2 regions of the Enterobacter sp. ECC-175 genome follow, and region 2 is predicted to be linked to the other one. Evidence: predicted binding sites of a transcription regulator. Region 2 holds the regulator's gene; the other holds the start of a gene.
What was found. The regulator LexA, encoded in region 2, represses DNA repair genes until DNA is damaged. The targets are predictions, from matches to a motif close to TNCTGTATGTACATACAGNA.

Region 1: a site for LexA is predicted at 8,431-8,450, ahead of V1599_RS12695 (YebG family protein). Genes of this name have one in related genera too.

The regions. Positions count from the first base shown of each region.
Region 1 is NZ_CP143776.1:2,653,363-2,663,987, reverse strand. It holds gene V1599_RS12745 (YjbH domain-containing protein) at 1-127, opposite strand, end outside; gene V1599_RS12740 (capsule biosynthesis GfcC D2 domain-containing protein) at 127-858, opposite strand; gene V1599_RS12735 (YjbF family lipoprotein) at 855-1,499, opposite strand; gene V1599_RS12730 (hypothetical protein) at 1,601-1,861, opposite strand; gene V1599_RS12725 (YnfC family lipoprotein) at 2,501-3,247, opposite strand; gene V1599_RS12720 (DUF1161 domain-containing protein) at 3,317-3,622, shown strand; gene ynfE (selenate/tellurate reductase subunit YnfE) at 3,755-6,193, shown strand; gene V1599_RS12710 (DMSO/selenate family reductase complex B subunit) at 6,204-6,821, shown strand; gene V1599_RS12705 (dimethyl sulfoxide reductase anchor subunit family protein) at 6,823-7,677, shown strand; gene dmsD (Tat proofreading chaperone DmsD) at 7,721-8,335, shown strand; gene V1599_RS12695 (YebG family protein) at 8,464-8,736, shown strand; gene V1599_RS12690 (YoaK family protein) at 8,942-9,685, shown strand; gene osmY (osmoprotectant ABC transporter permease OsmY) at 9,942-10,625, shown strand, end outside.
Region 2 is NZ_CP143776.1:871,523-882,147, reverse strand. It holds gene dinF (MATE family efflux transporter DinF) at 1-1,323, opposite strand, end outside; gene lexA (transcriptional repressor LexA) at 1,389-1,997, opposite strand; gene V1599_RS04165 (diacylglycerol kinase) at 2,106-2,474, opposite strand; gene plsB (glycerol-3-phosphate 1-O-acyltransferase PlsB) at 2,628-5,048, shown strand; gene ubiA (4-hydroxybenzoate octaprenyltransferase) at 5,125-5,994, opposite strand; gene ubiC (chorismate lyase) at 6,007-6,504, opposite strand; gene malM (maltose operon protein MalM) at 6,684-7,628, opposite strand; gene V1599_RS04140 (maltoporin) at 7,742-9,085, opposite strand; gene malK (maltose/maltodextrin ABC transporter ATP-binding protein MalK) at 9,157-10,266, opposite strand.

The DNA.
Region 1 (10,625 bases), 1.8 Mb from region 2:
GCATCAGGCCGGTGCCGCCAAAATCCGACTGCGACGGGCCAACGGGGTCCGGGAAGGTGTCCGTTTGCGCATAGCACGCGCCGGAAACGGCTGCCGCCAGGCAGCTCAAAAGCATCTGTTTTTTCATTATTTGTTTTCCCGCTGTGCCAGCAGGCGAATAATCTGCGCATTCAGGCCACGGTCGTCTTCGGCAAGACCAACCCAAATCAGGCTGCCGGGCTCCGCTTCGCGATGGCGCGCGTTCCAGAACGCGATCGGCACGGTGGCACTCTTCCCGGACGGCGAGATGACGGTGACGCTGTGGCTGTTAGCCCCGGCCAAAAAAGCGCGTCCTTTCAGATAGTCGCGAACGCTCGCCCCCGGCCGCCAGGGCTGTGGACCCGGTAAATCAACCGCGCCAAGCAGCGTCACCGCGTCAGGTCGCGGCGTAAGGTAAAGCCGGTACTGCCCCTGAAGGCGAAGGTTGGCTTCGGGCTGAGTACGCACGGCGTCAGGGTCGAGTTCCACAAACAGACGGCCAACCACCGCGCGGCGGGCCAGCTGTTCACGCACGCTGCGCAGCGTTGCGGCCAGCGGCGCGTCTGCCCGTAGCTCCCAGCGGGCGAGATCGCCTAACACGCGCTGCCGCAGGGCGTTGGCCTCCCGGTTTGCCCGATCGGTTGTGAGGATCGCGCCGGGCCACCAGGCGCTGGCGCTCACCTCCGGCGACGTCACGAGCTCGGCGAGGCGCCGCTTGCCCTCTATCGCGATCGGCCGCTCTGCATCCGGTCCGTAGAGCATTACCACGTTCTGCTCTGCCGCACCGGCGCAGGTGGCGAAAAGTAAAATGCCGATCGGCAGCGTGAATCGCATATTCATGGGATAGGTTTCAGGAGCATCGTTTCTGCGGGCAATACGCCTGCGCCAATCATCTGCTGGCTCTGACGAACCAGCCCGGTTGTTTTCTCAATCCAGAAGGTGTTTTGCCATTCGCGCTGCGGCACGAACGCACGCACGCTTTCCCGCCAGACGTGCGTGTCCACGCGCTGGCCGGCAATCGTCAGCGCGGCATCGCCTGCGGGGGTAAACGTCGAGATCAGCCTGGCGGAACGCGATTCGCCCTCTTCGCTCCAGCGCACGTCGCGCTGCCACCGCGCGCCGTTGTGCAGTCTTGCGGCGTTCATCAGCGGATCGCCGTCAAGGTTGGTTACTTCAAGAAGGTTGCTGCGCAGGCCTACGGTTTTGACCAGCCGTCCGCTGCGGGTCACGATGACTGCGCGATCCTGAGTCAGCCATTTGTCGAGGCCATGTTCCCGATAGCCGAGCACCACAAAAATGCGCTGGCCGCCGTTCAGGCGCAGGTACATCGTTGAGTACGGCAGGGACTGTATGTCGTCATCCGCTACGGTGACGTCCGGCGCGCCGCGCAGCGAAGCCGAGAAGGTCTCCACCATGCTTTGCTGGCTGGGCGTACACCCTTGCAGAAACAGCCCCGTCAGGGAAAAAATGAGTATTCGCACCGTCAGTCCTTCTCAATGATCCAATGCATCAGGGGTAAATTACCCGGCGCAAACTGCGCGCCGGGTAACGGGCACGGGTGTATCACCCTTCGCAGACCGCCTTAACGCGTGGCGGTCGTAGTGGTGGTGTTTGGCGAACCGTTGCTGCTGTCGGTAGCCGCAACGACGGCCAGCGCCGCGAGGCCAACGGCGGCAGTTACGCCCGCAACGGTTGCGGCCCCGACTGCGCCGGCGGCTACGCCTCCGGTGGTCCCTGCGGTTGCGGCCGTGGTGCCCGCGGCCGCTTCACCGGCGGCAACAGCGGATGGCGCTGCTGCTGCCAGGGTCAGCGCAGCCAGAACTGCACAAAGCGTCTTTTTCATTTATGCTCCTCATTCAATGAATGACTGATTGAACCTGATTATTCAGGCTTATTAACCGGGCACATGCCCGAGGCTGACTTCCGTCCCTGAAAGGCACGGAATATCATCCATGCCAGCGCCCTGGCTCAAATAGCCAGCGTGCGGAAATAGGTCATGACGTTGATAACGCAGATGGAAATAATGTATGCGATAGCGGCGGCTAGGATAATTGCTACATTATGAAATAACAACCTGACGGGAATTATCACAACGCGAGCCGAATTAATTTAACGCATGGCGCCCCGCAGGCCATAACCCCGGCACCGCATAAAAAACCGAAATACAGTCCAGCACCCTGCAATACATAACCAACTGTATTTATTAGCGAATATATAAAACAAAGAAATAAGCGAGGCACTGATTAAAAGCCAACGACGGGTGCAATAATAACGCGCCTGTCTGAAAGAAAATCATTCTCGCCAGCTTAAAGTGAAATAAGCCCGTAGAATATTGCGCTTATATGCAGTTCATTTCGCATCGATAAAAAGATAATTACCAGGAGGCGTCAGGCTCAATAATATTAATAGCGCTCATCTTTGAGCGCTATTTTCTGTTTTGCGGTGCCGCTATTCACCTCGAGCCATTTTTGCACGGCAGGCATTAATAGTAATCAATGCTGTTTTTAATGGTGTACTTGCGCTCAACGGCGGGTTTAACGCTGTCGTCCACGATCAGCAAATCGCAGCTAACCGGGTTGTTATGGCGATCGTAATCGCAGCTTTGCGTCACGTTCCCCAGCGGTTTTTCATTCAGCGTGCTTACGGCGGTGTAATCCATACGCTTGCGAAGGTCCTTGGACGGAATGGCCTGGACGGACAGGTGCTGGTCGCCGGAGACGGTCGTTTTGCCCAGCGGATAGCCGTCCGCGTCGTAGCGATATTTCACTTCCATCTCTTTGCCGTGCGCGGCGACCACAAAACCGCTGTCGTCGGTCTCCCACGTCACGCCCGCCGACGGCAGTTCGGCCAGCTGGCATTTGCCCTGAAGCTTCACCTTTCGCTCCTGGGTTTCCGCATCCACGTAGAAGTTAGCGTCCAGCACCAGCGCAACGCCGGTATTAGCCTCCAGATCGTGAAGCTCGAGGGTATCAAAGCACCCTTCGGTGGACATCGACCCCGTCACGCGCTTGGAAACTTCGCCCTTGTCGTTGATAAGCGTCTGGGAAAAGTCTTTGACCGGCCCGCGAAGGGGATCAAAATCAAACTCATTGGAGAAACTCGCCATTTCAGGCGTAAACGACAGCGGTGCGGAGCTGTTGTCACAGCCTGCCAGCGCCGCTGCCAGAAGCGTTATTGCTGCATATTTCTTCACGTCATGTACCGATACAGGGAGATTATTCCCAATCATATTAGCAAATACAGATGTTTACACGAACCCTGCTAAAATTAATCTACACACAGATAAAAGGAGCTAAAGATGAAACGGTTACCCTGGATTACCGCCCTGCTGCTAATGAGCGCTTCACCGGCCCTTCTGGCCGCCCCGAATTCCTGCGAACGCGTTAAGAGCGATATTCAGCAGAAAATTATCAATAACGGCGTGCCGGAATCTGGCTTTACCCTCAACATCGTGCCAAACGATCAGGCGGATCGTCCTGACGCGCAGGTTGTTGGGCATTGCGCCAACGACACCTTCAAGATTTTGTACACCCGCACAGGCGGCGGCAACGAAACGGCAGGCGGCGCGGGCACCCAGGAGAACGCGCCCGCAGAACCGCAATAAAATTGCCCATCAATACCCTTGAATTGACGAGGATTAATATTTAATACCTCCAAATAAGTACCATTCACCCCACCATTAGCCCGATTATCATCACGGGCGAAAATAATACGACTATCAATGATGGGGTGAGTCATGTCTGATGTTGAACATCACGGCGGCATTAGCCGCCGTTCTCTGGTTAAATCCACCGCTATAGGATCGCTCGCCCTCGCCGCGGGCGGGATTTCGTTACCTTTCGGCTTAAAAAGCGCGGCGGCGGCGGTGCAAAGCGCCGTTCACCCTTCTGAAGATAAGGTCGTCTGGGGAGCCTGCTCCGTTAACTGCGGCAGCCGCTGTGCGCTACGCCTGCACGTTCGTGACGACGAGGTGTATTGGGTCGAAACGGACAATACCGGGGATGATATTTACGGCAATCATCAGGTTCGCGCCTGCCTGCGCGGACGGTCTATTCGCCGTCGCATCAATCATCCTGACCGCCTCAACTACCCGATGAAGCGCGTGGGCAAGCGCGGCGAAGGCAAGTTTGAGCGCATCAGCTGGGATGAAGCGCTGGACACGCTAGCCGCCAGCCTGAAGGGGGTGGTGGAAAAATACGGTAACGAAGCGGTCTACATTAACTACTCGTCCGGCATCGTCGGCGGTAACATCACCCGCTCCTCGCCTTACGCCTCGCTGGTGGCGCGCCTCATGAACTGCTACGGCGGCTTCCTGAGCCATTACGGCACCTACAGCACCGCGCAAATTGCCTGCGCCATGCCGTACACCTACGGCAGCAATGACGGTAACAGCACCTCGGACATCGAAAACACGAAGCTGGTGGTGATGTTCGGCAACAACCCGGCCGAAACGCGCATGAGCGGCGGCGGGATCACCTATTACCTTGAGCAGGCGCGCGAGCGCTCTAATGCCCGGATGATCGTTATCGATCCGCGCTATACCGACACCGCTGCCGGGCGCGAAGACGAGTGGGTCCCGATTCGTCCGGGCACCGACGCGGCGCTGGTCGCGGGCATCGCGTGGGTGTTGATTAACGAAAACCTCGTCGACCAGCCTTTCCTCGACAGGTACTGCGTCGGCTATGACGAAAAAACGCTGCCGGAAGGCGCACCCGCCAACGGCCACTATAAAGCCTATATCCTCGGCCAGGGCGAAGACGGCACGGCGAAAACGCCGGAGTGGGCCTCGCGCATCACCGGCATCCCCGCCGACCGTATTATCAAGCTGGCGCGCGAAATCGGCACCGCAAAACCGGCCTATATCTGCCAGGGCTGGGGCCCGCAGCGCCAGGCAAACGGTGAGCTCACCTCTCGCGCCATCGCCATGCTGCCGATCTTAACCGGCAACGTCGGGATTAACGGCGGCAACAGCGGCGCGCGCGAATCCACCTACACCATCACCATCGAGCGTATGCCGCTGCCGGATAACCCGGTGAAAACGCAGATTTCATGCTTTAGCTGGACGGACGCCATCGCCCGCGGGCCCGAAATGACCGCCACCCGCGACGGCGTGCGCGGTAAAGACAAGCTTGACGTGCCCATCAAGTTCATCTGGAACTATGCCGGTAATACCATCACCAACCAGCATTCCGACATTAACAAGACCCACGACATTTTGCAGGACGAGAGCAAGTGCGAAATGATTGTGGTCATCGACAACTTTATGACCTCTTCGGCAAAGTATGCCGACATACTCCTGCCGGACCTGATGACCGTTGAACAGGAAGACATTATTCCTAACGACTATGCCGGAAACATGGGGTATCTGATTTTCCTGCAGCCGGTCACCGCGCCGAAGTTTGAGCGCAAGCCGATCTACTGGATCATGAGCGAAGTGGCAAAACGCCTCGGCCCGGACGTGTATCAGCAGTTTACGGAAGGCCGCACGCAGGCCCAGTGGCTGCAATTCCTTTACGCCAAAATGCTCGAGAAAGATCCGGCGCTTCCGTCTTACGAAGAGCTCAAGCAAATGGGAATTTACAAGCGCAAAGACCCGAACGGGCATTTTGTCGCTTACAGGAAATTCCGCGAAGATCCGCAGGCCAATCCGCTGAAAACGCCGTCGGGCAAAATTGAGATCTACTCCAGCAGGCTGGCCAGCATCGCCAGCACCTGGGAGCTGGAAAAAGACGAAACCATCAGCCCGCTGCCGGTCTATGCCTCGACCTTCGACGGCTGGGACGCGCCTGAGCGCAGCACCTATCCGCTGCAGCTGTTCGGCTTCCACTTCAAGGCCCGCACCCACTCCAGCTACGGCAATATCGACGTGCTACAGGCCGCCTGCCGTCAGGAGGTGTGGCTAAACCCTGTCGACGCCGAAAAACGCGGCATTAAGAACGGCGATATGGTTCGCGTCTACAACGACCGCGGCGAGCTGCGCATTCCGGCAAAAGTGACGCCGCGCATCATGCCGGGCGTCAGCGCCATGGGCCAGGGCGCCTGGCACGATGCCAACATGAACGGGGATCGCGTAGACCACGGCTCGTGCATCAACACCTTAACCACGCATCGCCCGTCGCCGCTGGCAAAAGGCAACCCGCAGCACACCAACCTGGTGCAGATCGAGAAGGCGTAAGGAATAGCACATGACAACCCAGTATGGATTTTTTATTGATTCCAGCCGTTGCACCGGGTGCAAAACCTGCGAGCTGGCCTGCAAGGACTACAAGGACTTAACCCCGGACGTCAGCTTCCGCCGTATCTACGAATACGCGGGCGGCGACTGGCAGGAAGATAACGGCGTCTGGCATCAGAACGTGTTTGCCTATTACCTGTCAATTGCCTGCAACCACTGCGAAGACCCGGCCTGCACCAAGGTTTGCCCGAGCGGTGCGATGCACAAGCGTGAAGATGGCTTCGTGGTGGTAAACGAGGACGTCTGCATCGGCTGCCGCTACTGCCACATGGCCTGCCCGTACGGCGCGCCGCAGTACAACGCCGCCAAAGGCCACATGACCAAGTGCGACGGCTGCCATACCCGCGTCGCCGACGGCAAAAAGCCGATCTGCGTCGAGTCCTGCCCGCTGCGCGCGCTGGACTTCGGCCCGATTGATGAGCTGCGTCAAAAGCACGGCCAGCTGGCGGCGGTCGCGCCGCTGCCGTCCGCGCACTTTACGAAGCCAAGCATTGTGATTAAACCTAACGCCAATAGCCGTCCGACGGGTGACACCACCGGCTACCTGGCAAACCCGAAGGAGGTGTGAGATGGGAAGTGGATGGCACGAATGGCCGCTGGTGATCTTCACCGTATTTGGGCAGTGCGTGGCCGGGGCGTTAATCGTCACCGGATTGGCCTGGCTTTACGAAAAAGACGCGGCGTTGAAAGCGCGGATCGTTCGCAGCATGTTCTTTCTCTGGGTGGTGATGGGCGTCGGGTTTATGGCCTCGGTGCTGCACCTCGGCTCGCCGCTGCGCGCGTTTAACTCCCTGAACCGCGTGGTCGACTCGGCGCTCAGCAATGAGATCGCCGCGGGCTCACTCTTCTTCGCCGTCGGGGGATTCTGGTGGCTGCTGTCGGTTATCGGTAAAATGCCGCCCGCGCTCGGCAAGATCTGGATGGCGGTGAGCCAGCTCCTCGGGATTATTTTTATCTGGGCCATGACGCGCGTGTATCAGATCGACACCGTGCCAACGTGGTATACGGGTTACACTACCGCCGCCTTTTTCCTGACCGCGGCGCTGGGTGGCCCACTGCTGGCGGCGCTGCTGCTGCGCGCGGCGAACGCAACGTACAAAGGCACGCTGGCGGCAGCCGTCAGCGCGCTGGCGCTGCTGGCGAGCTGTGCCGTTATTGTGCTGCAAAGTCAGGATCTGTCCACGATCCACAGCGCTATCCAGCAGGCCAGCGCCCTGCTCCCCGACTATGGTACGCTCCAGGTCTGGCGTATTGTGCTGGTTGCTGCCGGTTTGGGCTGCTGGCTCTGTCCGCTGATTCGTCACCGGGAGCCAAAAGCGTTTGGTCTCGCTGTCGGCGTTGTTCTGGTCGTACTGGGCGAGCTGATTGGCCGCGGCCTTTTCTACGGTCTGCATATGACCGTTGGAACGGCCATCGCGGGTTAACATAAGCGCGCGGGTGACCCCCGCGCGAGTAAGGAATGCAGTAATGAGTGAAGTAGAAGACCGTAAAGCCTTTGCCTTTAGCGCCCGCGTGCTGGGCGCGTTGTTTTATTTTGCGCCTGATAGCGAGCAGGCGGCACCGCTGGTGAATGCGCTGACGGCGGGAGACTGGGTTCAGGACTGGCCGCTGGCAAACGAGGCGCTGCAGCCTGTGGCCGATACGTTCAGAACCCCTTCCGATGAAGCGTTGCCAGACGCCTGGCAGCGCCTGTTTATCGGCCCGTACGCGCTGCCTGCGCCGCCGTGGGGGTCCGTCTGGCTGGACCGCGAGTCCGTGCTGTTTGGCGACTCTACGCTGGCCCTACGCCAGTGGATGCGCGAAAACAATATCGCCTTCGAGGTCCAGCAGAATGAGCCGGAAGACCATTTTGGCACACTGCTGCTGCTGGCCGCGTGGCTTGCAGAAAACGGGCGCGACGCCGAGCGGGACCAGCTCCTCGCCTGGCACCTGCTGCCGTGGAGCGCGCGTTTCCTTTCCGAGTTTATCGACCACGCCGGGCATCCGTTCTATGCCGCGCTGGGCAGGCTCACCCAGCTGACGCTCGCGGACTGGCAGTCCACCCTGCTTATCCCCGTTGCTGAAAAAACGCTGTACCGCTAATAGACGCTGGCTTGCGCATCCCGATGTGCAAGCCAGCTAGCTCGCCGCATGTCTTATAATGACATTTCTGCTGCAACGGATACATTAAGCTGATATACTGTATATAATTACAGTATAAGGGGTTCATCATGGCTGTTGAAATCAAATATGTTGTCGTAAGAAAAGGTGAAGAGAAAATGACATTTGCCACGAAGAAAGAGGCCGACGCTCACGACAAACTGCTCGACATGGCAGACGCCTTCACCGAATGGCTGTTGCAAAGCGGAATACAAATGGACGAAACGCAGGCGGAGGATCTCGGGCTCTATTTCGCCGAGCACAAAGAGACCGTGCAACATATTCTGCGCACCAGCAAACTCCCTGAACTTAACGCCGAAACGGTTACAGACCAGACGGAGTAAGATGCGCACGCCAAGGGTCGGCCCTCTGAGTTCAGTTTTGCTTACCCTTTAGCATCCGGTCACGCATATTCACCGTAAGCGTTTAATTAATTACAAAACCTCGAATACTTTCCGATCAAATAATAATTAAGCAATATCCTGGTCAGCCAGCAGCATCGTTTTGCTAGCGTGAGAGATCAGGCAAAGCTTAATCCGGAGGTATTCTTTGCTGATTAAACTAAAGAAAGAACGAACGCATGGGGAAGATCGCCGGCTCGCGCTCTGGCTGGCAACCTCAGCGGGCGTGTTGAATGCTATCGCGCTGGGGGCTTTTGGCTTTTTCCCTTCCCATATGACGGGCAACACCTCACAGTTGTCCAGCGAAGTCTCCTCTACCGATCTTAGCGACATTCTATTCTTTAGCGCCATTATCCTGTCGTTTGTCACGGGCGCAATTATTGCGAGAATCACTGTCCTTTGGGGAATAATCCACAACGTTCGGCTGATATTCAGTCAGGTTCTTTTTGCTGAAGGTCTCTTGCTGGCGGGCGTGTCGCTGTACGAAATCTATTTTCATTCATTCGCCACGAACCGTGAAATTATTATTTTCCTCTGCGGGCTGATGGGCGTCCATAATTCCACCTCGACTCAGCTTTCTGGGGGGCGGGTACGCTCGACGCATATTACCGGCACGCTGACCGATGCGGGCATATCTCTGGCCTCCGTTGCGGTTGCCATGCTCCGTCGGGATTACTCTAAAGATTCGGCGGCCCAAAAGAGCCAGCTCAAAACCCATTTGACGACCCTTTTTTCGTTTATTACCGGCGGTATTGCGGGACTGCTCCTTTTCAGAGGGTTTGGATTTAACGCCATGCTTGCCCTGGGAATAATGCTGGTCCTCGTCGCCGCGTTCTCGATTGCCCGCATCTCATGGCGCGTCCGAAAGGTGCGCGCAGCGGTCGGCCGATAATGACATCCTGCACGCCTAAAGTGACAACGTCACCTTAGGCGACTCTCTTTAAGACTATTCTGCCCACCCGCTGACAGCCCTTATCCCATAAGGCTTAAATTAAGATCTCCTTACTATCATAGGGTTACTCTTTTTACCCCTTCGCTGGAACCCTTCCCATTCCCTTGCTATAGCTGAATGACCCCTGCCGAAACATGGCATAACAACAGGCAACCGGCGGTTGCTATAACGCATGCGCACAGGGAGACACACCGCAATGCACCCATTACTTAAACGTTCGCTGCTCTTCGTCGGCGCGATTATCGTGGTCCTCGCCCTCCTCGTCTGGGGAATTGGGCTGGAAACGATCAAGGCGCGTCAGGTTGATTTGCTCTACCTCGGGCAACAGCACCTGATCCTCGTATTCTCATCCATGTTCTTCGCGCTGCTGGTCGGTATTCCGAGCGGCATTCTGCTGAGCCGCCCGGCGGCGCGCGGCGTTGCGGAATACGTGATGCAGATCTTTAACGTCGGCAACACGCTTCCGCCGCTGGCGGTCCTCGCCCTGGCGATGGTGGTCATTGGGATCGGCGATAAGCCGGCGATCATCGCCCTGTTCCTCGCCTCGCTGCTGCCTATCGTCAGAAACACCTACGCCGGGCTGTGCTCCGTGCCCGCGTCGCTGCTCGAAGCGGCAAACGGCATCGGCATGACCAAATGGCAGCGCCTGCGCCAGGTTGAAATCCCTAACGCGTGGCCGGTGATGCTGTCCGGCATCCGCATCGCCACGGCGATTAACGTGGGGACCGCGCCGCTGGCGTTCCTGATCGGCGCCAGCAGCTACGGCGAGCTGATTTTCCCGGGCATCTACCTCAACGATTTCCCGACGCTGATCCTCGGCGCGGCGGCCACCGCCCTGTTCGCTCTGATTCTGGATACGCTGCTGGCCGCGCTGGGCCGC
Region 2 (10,625 bases):
CGAAGACACAAACCAGGTGTTGTTGCGCCAGTGGCGATGCCAGATAAAGGCCAGCGACAGCCCGCGCAGGGAGAGAAAAACGGCCAGCGCGAGCCATAGGCCATGGTTGCCCAGGTACGGAACGGTGAGCAACGTAAGGCCAAACCCGACCGCCGCTACCGCCATGCTGTTACGCATTTCAGCCCCGCGCGTTGCCCCAATAAACATGCCATCCAGCAGATAACACCAGACGCCGACCACCGGCAACACTACCTGCCAGACGATGTAATGACCGGCCAGTTCACGCAGCGCGGGCAGTGAGGTAAGCAAGGCAACGATTGACTGGCCAAAACCGGCGTAAACCACTGCGAATGCGAGGGCTACCAGCCCTGCCTGACGACAGGCGGCACGCCAGACGTCGCGCAGCTGGCCGCTTTTCCCTGCGCCATAGGCCTGACCGGAGTGCGCCTCAACGGCATAGGCAAAGCCGTCCAGCGCATAGGCCGTAAAGGTCAGCAGCGTCATCAGAACCGCATTGACCGCGACAATCTCAGGCCCAAGCCGCGCGCCGTAGACGGTCAGCGCGCCAAAGCACAGCTGTAGCAGAAGCGAACGCAGCATGATGTCGCGGTTGAGCGCCAGCAGCTTGCGAATATTGCCGCGCCAGGCCTTTTTCAGCAGCGCAACCGAGATCCCGCGCATCGCCAGCACGCGCCAGACCATCCCTAATCCGATGAGAAGCGTGCCGTACTCCGCCACTACCGTCGCAAGAGCCGCTCCCTGCACGTTCATGTGCAGGCCGATGACTAGCCACAGATCGAGGACGATATTAAGCAGGTTGCCCACCACCAGCAGGATCACCGGGGCGCGGGCATACTGAACGCCCAGCAGCCACCCGAGCAAAACGAGGTTTGCCAGCGACGCGGGCGCACTAAGCCAGCGGATCGCCAGAAAACGCCTCGCCTGCTCAAGCACCGCCTCGCTGCCGCCGACGATATGCAGCGCTAAATCAATAAGCGGAGAGCGCAGCAGGACAATCAGTATTCCTGCGCCCACCGCCAGGATTAACGGCTGCACCAGCGCGCGCGCCAGGCGCAGCGGATCTTTCGCGCCATACGCCTGCGCCGTCAGCCCGGTGGTGCTCATGCGCAAAAAGAGCAGCAGCATAAAGAGGAAGCTGGTCGCCGTTGCGCCAATCGCGACGCCGCCCAGATACACGGGAGAGTCAAGGTGGCCAATCACCGCCGTATCAACAAGCCCCAGGAGAGGAACGGTGATATTGGAGAAGATCATCGGCAGCGCAAGACGCCACAATGCTTTATCGGAAGCCGTCAGCAGAGACATGGGAAAATACCGGGGACGATAATACGAAACGGGCCGCGGAGAAACCGCAGCCCGTCAGGAAGAGATTACAGCCATTCGCCGTTGCGGATAACGCCAACCGCCAGGCCCTCGATGGAGAAGCTCTGTTCGCGCAGGTCTACCACAATCGGCGTGAACTCGTTGTTTTCCGGCAGAAGCTGCACGGTGTTGCCCTGTTTTTTCAGGCGCTTAACGGTCACTTCGTCATCAATACGCGCGACAACAACCTGCCCGTTGCGCACGTCCTGCGTCTTGTGAACGGCCAGCAGGTCACCGTCAAGAATCCCGATGTCTTTCATGGACATCCCGCTAACGCGCAGCAGGAAGTCAGCGCTTGGCTTGAACATCCCAGGATCGACCTGATAGTGGCCTTCAATATGCTGCTGCGCCAGCAGCGGCTCACCGGCTGCAACGCGGCCAACCAGCGGAATACCCGTCTCTTCTTCGACAAGCAGACGAATACCGCGAGACGCGCCGGAGACGATCTCAATCACGCCTTTACGTGCCAGCGCTTTCAGGTGTTCCTCGGCAGCGTTTGGAGAACGGAAGCCCAGACGCTGCGCGATTTCCGCACGCGTGGGTGGCATACCCGTCTGGCCGATATGATCCCGGATGAGATCAAACACCTCTTGCTGCCTGGTCGTTAACGCTTTCATTCCGCCCCCTGGGTGTATATACAGTTATGCTGTGAGTATATACAGTCAAAGGCGAATTTGGAACCAAAAACTGCACAAAAAACCAGGGACTTAATTATTTCTCGAGGCTCATCGGAAATGCGACCAAAGCAGCGTGACCCAGGTTATCGCCGCGACGATAATCGCCAGCAGTACAGCAGCAGACCCCATGTCTTTTGCGCGTCCGGAAAGCTCGTGGAAATCGGAACCGATACGGTCAACAACCGCCTCAATAGCGCTATTGAGAATTTCCACTATCATCACCAAAAGCACCGAACCGATGAGAAGTACGCGAGTTATTGCATCAACATCCAGGAAACAGGCGATGATAACCGCGACGATAGCGGCGACCCCTTCCTGGCGAAAAGCGGCTTCATTGAGCCATGCGGCACGGAAACCTTTCCATGAATAGCCGGCGGCTTTGATGATTCGGGTTAACCCAGTGGTATTATTGGCCATTAAAAGAACCTTTTATTGGAAAGAGCGTCAATAACTACAGCCGCAGCGCGTTTGCTGCCACCTGAAGTATGACGGGTAACAACAGAAATTTTGCGCGCTTTCTGTTATCCTTGCGCCGCAATTGCATTATTAACCAGAGGCTTTACATCGTTTATGTCCGGCTGGCCACGAATTTACTACAAATTACTTAATTTACCATTAAGCGTACTGGTAAAAAGTAAGTCTATCCCAGCAGAACCCGCGCTGGAATTAGGGCTCGATACCTCGCGCCCCATTATGTACGTTTTGCCTTATAACTCGAAGGCTGACCTGTTAACGCTTCGCGCGCAGTGCCTGGCGCACGATCTGCCTGACCCGCTTGAACCGCTGGAAGTCGACGGTACGCTGCTGCCGCGCTATGTGTTCATTCACGGCGGGCCGCGCGTGTTTACCTATTACACGCCGAAAGAAGAGTCGATCAAGCTGTTCCACGACTACCTCGATCTGCACCGCAGCAATCCCGATCTGGACGTGCAGATGGTGCCGGTCTCCGTGATGTTTGGCCGCCGACCGGGCCGTGAAAAGGGTGAAGAGAATCCGCCGCTGCGCATGCTTAACGGCATTCAAAAATTCTTCGCCGTCTCCTGGCTGGGACGCGACAGCTTCGTGCGTTTCTCCCCTTCTGTTTCGCTGCGCCGCATGGCGGACGAGCACGGAACGGACAAGATCATCGCACAAAAGCTCGCGCGCGTGGCGCGTATGCACTTTGCGCGTCAGCGTCTCGCCGCGGTTGGCCCTCGCCTGCCTGCGCGCCAGGATCTGTTCAACAAGCTGCTGGCCTCTAAAGCGATTGCCCGCGCCGTCGAAGACGAGGCGCGCAGCAAGAAAATCTCCCACGAGAAGGCCCAGCAGAACGCCATCGCGCTGATGGAAGAGATCGCCGCGAACTTCTCCTACGAGATGATTCGCCTGTCTGACCGCATTCTGGGCTTCACCTGGAACCGGCTCTATCAGGGGATTAACGTCCATAACGCCGAGCGCGTGCGCCAGCTGGCACATGACGGCCATGAAATTGTCTACGTGCCTTGCCACCGTAGCCATATGGACTACCTGCTGCTCTCCTACGTGCTTTACCACCAGGGGCTGGTGCCGCCGCATATTGCGGCCGGTATTAACCTGAACTTCTGGCCAGCGGGCCCGATCTTCCGCCGCCTGGGCGCATTCTTTATTCGTCGAACCTTTAAGGGCAACAAGCTCTACTCGACCGTCTTCCGTGAATACCTCGGCGAGCTTTTCAGCCGCGGCTATTCCGTAGAATACTTCGTCGAGGGCGGACGTTCCCGCACCGGACGTTTGCTCGATCCAAAGACCGGCACGCTGTCGATGACTATCCAGGCGATGCTGCGCGGCGGTACGCGCCCTATCACACTGGTGCCAATCTATATTGGCTATGAGCACGTGATGGAAGTGGGCACCTACGCCAAAGAGCTGCGCGGGGCAACCAAAGAGAAAGAGAGCCTGCCGCAGATGCTGCGCGGCCTCAGCAAGCTGCGCAACCTGGGCGAGGGCTACGTGAACTTCGGCGAGCCAATGCCGCTGATGACGTACCTGAATACCCACGTTCCCGAGTGGCGTGAATCCATCGATCCCATCGAAGCGGTGCGTCCAGCGTGGCTGACGCCGACCGTCAACGGCATTGCGTCAGAGCTGATGGTGCGTATCAACAGCGCCGGTGCGGCAAACGCCATGAACCTGTGCTGCACGGCGCTTCTGGCCTCGCGCCAGCGCTCGCTCACCCGCGAGCAGCTGACCGAGCAGCTCGATTGCTACCTGAGCATCATGCGCAACGTGCCGTACTCCGTCGATTCGACCGTTCCTTCTGCTACCGCCAGCGAGCTTATCGACCACGCGCTGCAGATGAACAAGTTTGAAGTCGAGAAGGATACGATTGGTGACATCATCATTCTGCCGCGCGAGCAGGCGGTGCTGATGACCTACTATCGCAACAACATCACGCATATGCTGATGCTGCCGTCCCTGATGGCCGCCATTCTGACCCAGCACCGCCGCATTTCGCATCAGGAGCTGTTACGCCACATTGAAGCCATCTATCCGATGCTGAAAGCGGAGCTGTTCCTGCGCTGGAGCAAAGACGAGCTGGCCGCCGAGCTGGCTAAGATGACGGAAGAGATGCGTCGTCAGGGGCTGATTACGGTTAATGAGAACGAGCTGCTCATCAACCCGTCACGCTCCAGAACTCTGCAGCTGCTGGCCGCTGGCGCGCGCGAAACGCTGCAACGCTACGCCATCACCTTCTGGCTGCTGAGCGCGAATCCGTCCATTAACCGCGGCACGCTGGAAAAAGAGAGCCGCACGCTGGCACAGCGCCTCTCCGTTCTGCACGGTATCAATGCGCCTGAGTTCTTTGACAAGGCGGTGTTCAGCTCGCTGGTGCTGACGCTGCGTGACGAAGGGTTCATTAGCGACACGGGCGATGCCGAGCCGGAAGAGACGATGAAGATCTATCAGATGCTGGCAGAGCTGATTACCGCCGACGTGCGTTTAACGATTGAGAGCTCGACGCAGGGCGAGTGATGTTATCAGCGGACTGATGCCCTCACCCACGGGGAGAGGGAGAAAACAAAACGGCAGCCATTCGGCTGCCGTACTTTTATGAAAAGTAACTCATCGCCAGCCCCAAAAACAGCACCAGGCCCACGTAGTTATTGTTCATAAACGCCTTAAAGCACGCTTCGCGTTCCCGCTTCGCAATCAGCTTTTGCTGATACGCAAACAGCAGCCCCGCCACCAGCACGGACCAGTAAAACTCCCAGTTCAGGCCGTTAAGGCGACCAATGGCCACCATCAGCGCCAGCACCGCAACCTGCAGAATACCGATGATCAGCTTGTCCTGACGCCCGAACAAAATCGCCGTCGATTTGATACCGATCTTCAGGTCGTCGTCGCGGTCAACCATGGCATATTGCGTATCGTACGCCACGGCCCAGAGAATGTTGGCCAGGAACATGAGCCAGCAGCTCAGCGGCACAGATTCGCTCACCGCGGCAAACGCCATCGGGATCGACCAGCCAAACGCAGCGCCCAGCACCACCTGCGGCAGATGGGTGTAGCGCTTCATAAACGGATACACCCAGGCCAGCGCCAGTGCGGCAACCGAAAGCAGAATGGTCATGGTGTTAAGCGTTAACACCAGCAGGAAGGAGAGCAGCACCAGCACCACAAACAGCGTGCGGGCCTCTTTCTCGGAAACCTGGCCGCTCGGCAGCGGTCTATGGGCCGTGCGCTTCACGTGCCCGTCAAACTTGCGGTCCGCATAGTCATTGACCACGCAGCCCGCCGCGCGCATCAGCCAAACGCCCGCAACGAACACTGCCAGGATCCACAGGGGCGGTACGCCCGGCGTAGCAACCCACAGCGCCCACAGGGTCGGCCACAGCAGCAGCAGCGCGCCGATCGGTTTATCCGTGCGCATCAGGCGGTGAAAGGCCAGCAGCTTGTTCTGCGTCAGACTCCACTCCATTTTCTCTTCCTCTTAGTACAGCGGCGATGCTGGTAAAAACAGTTCCGTCAGGATGAGCGGCTTACCGCTCAGGCGAAGGCGGGAACGGCGCCCCCACAGATCGGCATCGCGACCAATCTCAATGAAATCTCGGGTAAGCTCGGACGAGGTGAAAAGATAGCGCCCCAGCGGCGTTTTTCCCAGCCGCTGCAGCGCGAGCTCGGGCCCGGAAAGGGTGGATTCTGGTACCACCGTCCGTCCGGCAAGCCACGGCTCGCCGTCAGCGCAGAGCAGGATCTCGCGCAGCCAGTAGCGTTCTTCAGACGGCAGCAGCGGCAGCTCGCTGGCAACCTCATCGGCAGCGACAAATCCTTCGCGGATCATCGTCACCGTGACCGTTTTACCCTGTTGCTCAAAACGTTTTGTCATGGAATCTTCCAGCAGCAGCCAGTCAAGCTGCGCCGGTTCAAGCGCGGGTATGTGGTCTAAATAGCGCAGCGCACGCAATTGCGTTAGCGCAGGGTGTGACATGCCAGACTCTCCGATACATAACGTAATGGCATTGTATCGCAGAAACGCGGCTTGGGGGCGGTCAAACGTTATTTAACGATCACTATCGCAACAACGGTGCAACAGACACGGACGGCATGAAAAAAAGTGCGCCCACTCAGGCGCACTAAAACTAACAAATCAGCACTGCGGGGAGACGATCACCCCTTGCCTTTTACACTGCTGATAAAGGTGGAACGGGCAGTGGTTGAACCTAAACGTTCGGCCTCATCAAGCAGCTTCAGCGCCTTATCGACATCGCCGCGCTTCACGGCCTGCTTAATCGCGTTGTTGAAGTATGCTTCGGTGTCGTTCAGTACCGGCTCCGCTTTCTTCGCCGGCGCAGCGGCTGGCGCGGCGGCGACAGGGGCAGCCGGTGCGGCGTAAACCGGTGCGGCAGTGTTGCCCACGGTCACAGGACCATTGCCGGAGGAGCCAAACAGCGGGCCAACCAACACGCTGGAGCCGCTGTTGGTTTTCACCTTCAGCTTCAGCGTTCCGTCGGTCACGTGGCGGGCAATCGGGTCCGGAATATCCGGCACGGCGTTGCCGGTACCCTTCGCATAGGCTTTTGCCGGATCGAGCAATGTGGTGGTTTTCTGCAGATCTTGCTCGGTGGTAAAGACCAGCACGTAGAGTTTTTGCTGTCCCAGCGCAGGCGTCAGGCGCATCACCCCTTCCAGGCGGTCAGCGCTCATCACGCCCGGCTCCTGGTAGGTAAAGTATTCGCTTGGGAAAAACGCCGATGGCGTCATGTTCTGATCGAGAATCAGCACGTTCGGCGCAAACACGCTGGTTTGTTTGTTCACTTCGCTGGTCAGGGTAATGGCCAGCTCGCCAATGTTGGCCGGAACGCTATAGGCGGCAACCGGGCCGGTGATGCCCGGCACGTTCAGCTGCTGGCCGCCCGTTGAAAGCTGGGTGGTCTGCGTTTTAGATTGATCGACCGGCGTCCAGGTGAGCTGCTGGAGCGACGCGGCAGGAATAGACGGTGCGGAGGTCGTGTTCTGGGGGACGAAATTCACGTCAGCCAGCGTAACGGCAGGTACGCTCGCCAGCAGGCCTGCAGACAGGCAAACGGCAAGGAGAGTTTTGTTCATTTTCATTGTTATCACCTCAGAAAGCACGGGTTCAGCGGTAGCCAGGCAATAGCGCGCTGCCCCAAGGATTGAGGGGCTTTCGCCCCTCAGTTTGGTCATTACGTCAGGTTAAGACGGGATTACCACCAGATTTCCATCTGGGCGCCGAAGGACCACTCGTCGCTGTCGCCGCGGCCGAAGGAACCGCCGTTGAAGCCATCTTTAAACGCTTTACCGTAGTTAGGGTTATTTCCTGGGTTACCGTTGTAGTCGTAGCCCCACTTCTCATCCCACTTCGCGTAGGTTGCGAAGACGCGGATAGCCGGACGAGACCAGATGCTGTCGCCAGCCTGCCACTGTTGTGCCAGGGTGATTTTGTACTGGTTGTTGGTGTCGCCAGTTTCCTGGGATTTGACGTTGTCGTAGCCCACTTCCAGCAGGGTGCTCATGATTGGCGTCCATTTGTACATTGGACGTACGCCCACGGTCCACCACTTGGTGCCGTTGTTGTTATCCCAGTCGATGTCCTGATACATACCGACGTACATCAGGTCCCAGCTATCGCCCAGGGAGATTGCACCGTGGTCGAGGATACGCAGCAGGCTGCCGTTGTTGTTGATGTCATACGCAAAGCCGGAGTTGCCGTCAATGCCTACGCCAGAACCTTGAGACAGGCCTTTACCCTGAGAGGTCATGGAGTCGGTGGCGTACTGAACCACAAACTTGTTGTAGCCTTTCAGCATGCTCTGGGTGTGTTCAGCGGTGAACATCCAGCCGTCTTTAGACGCGCCGTCAACCAGGCGATAGTCATCACGCGGGTTGGCACGGCCGTAGTCAACGCCCAGCTCCAGGGTGCCGCCCGGGTTAACTTCCATCTGCGCTAAACGCACGTCAAAGACGTCGTTCGCGGTGCGCGTGGTGTAATCATAAATGCTGTTGCTGGCGAAGGAGGAAGAGCCGCCCGCTTCAGAAGAACGGGTTGCTGCCAGAGAGAGTTTACCGAAGCCGACGTCGATGTTTTCCAGACCCGCACCAGGACCAGAGATATCCCAGTAGTAGAAGTCGATCATGTGAACGTCGTGACGCTGATAGAAGCGCTTACCGGCCCAGATGGTAGAGCCCGGCAGCCATTCAATCAGGTTTTTACCCTGCACGTTAGCTTCACGGAACGCGGGATCGGTCGCTTCCCAGTCATTCTGCTGCGCCACGGAGTACGCGACGTTAGTATCGAAATAGAAGCTCTTATCGCCTTCTTTCCATACTTCCTGGCCCAGCTTCAGTTCGGCATAGGTTTCACATTCGTTACCGAGACGGTATTTACTTTGTGCACCCGTTGCCTGGAAACATTGTTGTTCGCCGCCACTTCCCGTCCAGCCGATACCGGAACGAGCATAACCATGGAAATCCACTGCCAGCGCCTGAGCAGACATTACGCCCGCTGCGACGGCAACTGCCAGAGGAAGTTTGCGCAGAGTAATCATCATTCTATCTCCTGAGATCATTGCTTTTCTTTGAACACTTCACCTGTCGGCTTCGTGTTTTCTTTTGGGATTGCTTAAACGCCTGGCTCTTGATGCAGCCGACGACATGCGGAGCCATCTTCACGGAACAGATGGCAGCGCTCTGGCGGCAAGCCGATAGCGAATTTGGCACCCTCTTCTACCAACACCACGTCATTCTGGCGGTAGACCAGGTTTTGACGGATGGCGGGGATCTGGATATGAATCTGTGTTTCGTGACCAAGCTGTTCGACGACCTGAACTTCACCTTCGAGGGTCACATCCGCGATGTGGCTCGGCAGCAAATGTTCCGGACGAATGCCGAGGGACATATTTGCCCCGACCTGTACGTTCGCGCTGTCCACCGGTAGCCAGACCTGCTGGCGGTTTGGCAGCTCGACCTGTACCTGTTCAATCGCCGTTGCGGTCACTTTGACGGGCAGGAAGTTCATCTTTGGCGAGCCAATAAAGCCCGCAACAAAGCGGTCTGCCGGGTAGTGATACAGCTCCAGCGGTTTACCCACCTGCGCCACGCGGCCGGCGTCCAGCACCACAATTTTATCGGCCAGGGTCATCGCCTCGACCTGATCGTGGGTGACGTAAATCATCGTGCGGCCAAGACGCTTGTGCAGACGGGAAATTTCGATACGCATCTGGACGCGCAGGGCGGCATCCAGGTTGGAAAGGGGTTCATCGAGCAGGAACACGCGCGGCTCTGCCACCAGCGTACGACCAATCGCCACGCGCTGGCGCTGGCCGCCGGAGAGCGCTTTCGGCTTGCGTTCCAGCAGGTGCGCCAGCTGTAACACCTCGGCGACCTGGGTCACGCGCTGGTTGATAACCTCTTTCTTCGCACCGGCCAGCTTCAGGCCGAAAGACATGTTCTCGGAAACGGACAGGTGGGGATAAAGCGCATAAGACTGGAACACCATGCCCACGCCGCGCTCGGCTGGCGGGGTGTCGTTCATCCGGGCATCACCAATAAACAAATCGCCGCTGGTGATCGTTTCAAGACCGGCAATCATACGCAGCAGGGTAGATTTACCACAGCCTGAAGGACCCACGAACACCACGAACTCACCTTCGTGGATGTCCAGATTGATGTCTTTAGACACCACTACGTCGCCCCAGGCCTTCGTTACATTACGTAGCTGTACGCTCGCCATGCCCTTCTCCCTTCGTTACAACCTGTCACCGACAGAAACATTCAACATAAGTTCACTATGGGGTATCCATTACTTTCGTGAATCCTCCACCCCCCGCCTTTTTTATGGGGGAGGAGGCGGGAGGATGAGAGATGACGCTCTGCGACCGCATCTGGCAGGCTGAGGCGAAAATCGTGACCCCGCCTGCAAAATTCAGAGGGGTTTTATGTGCGCCAGCACTCATAACTTAAATTTATGCAACGGAGATCACACAACGCGGGGGTGGGGCGTAGGGGCCGGGAGGATGGAAAGAGGATGTCAAATAAGGAGACTGAGCCACGTTGAACCACCTCATGTATCCACGAGCACATCACCAAAAA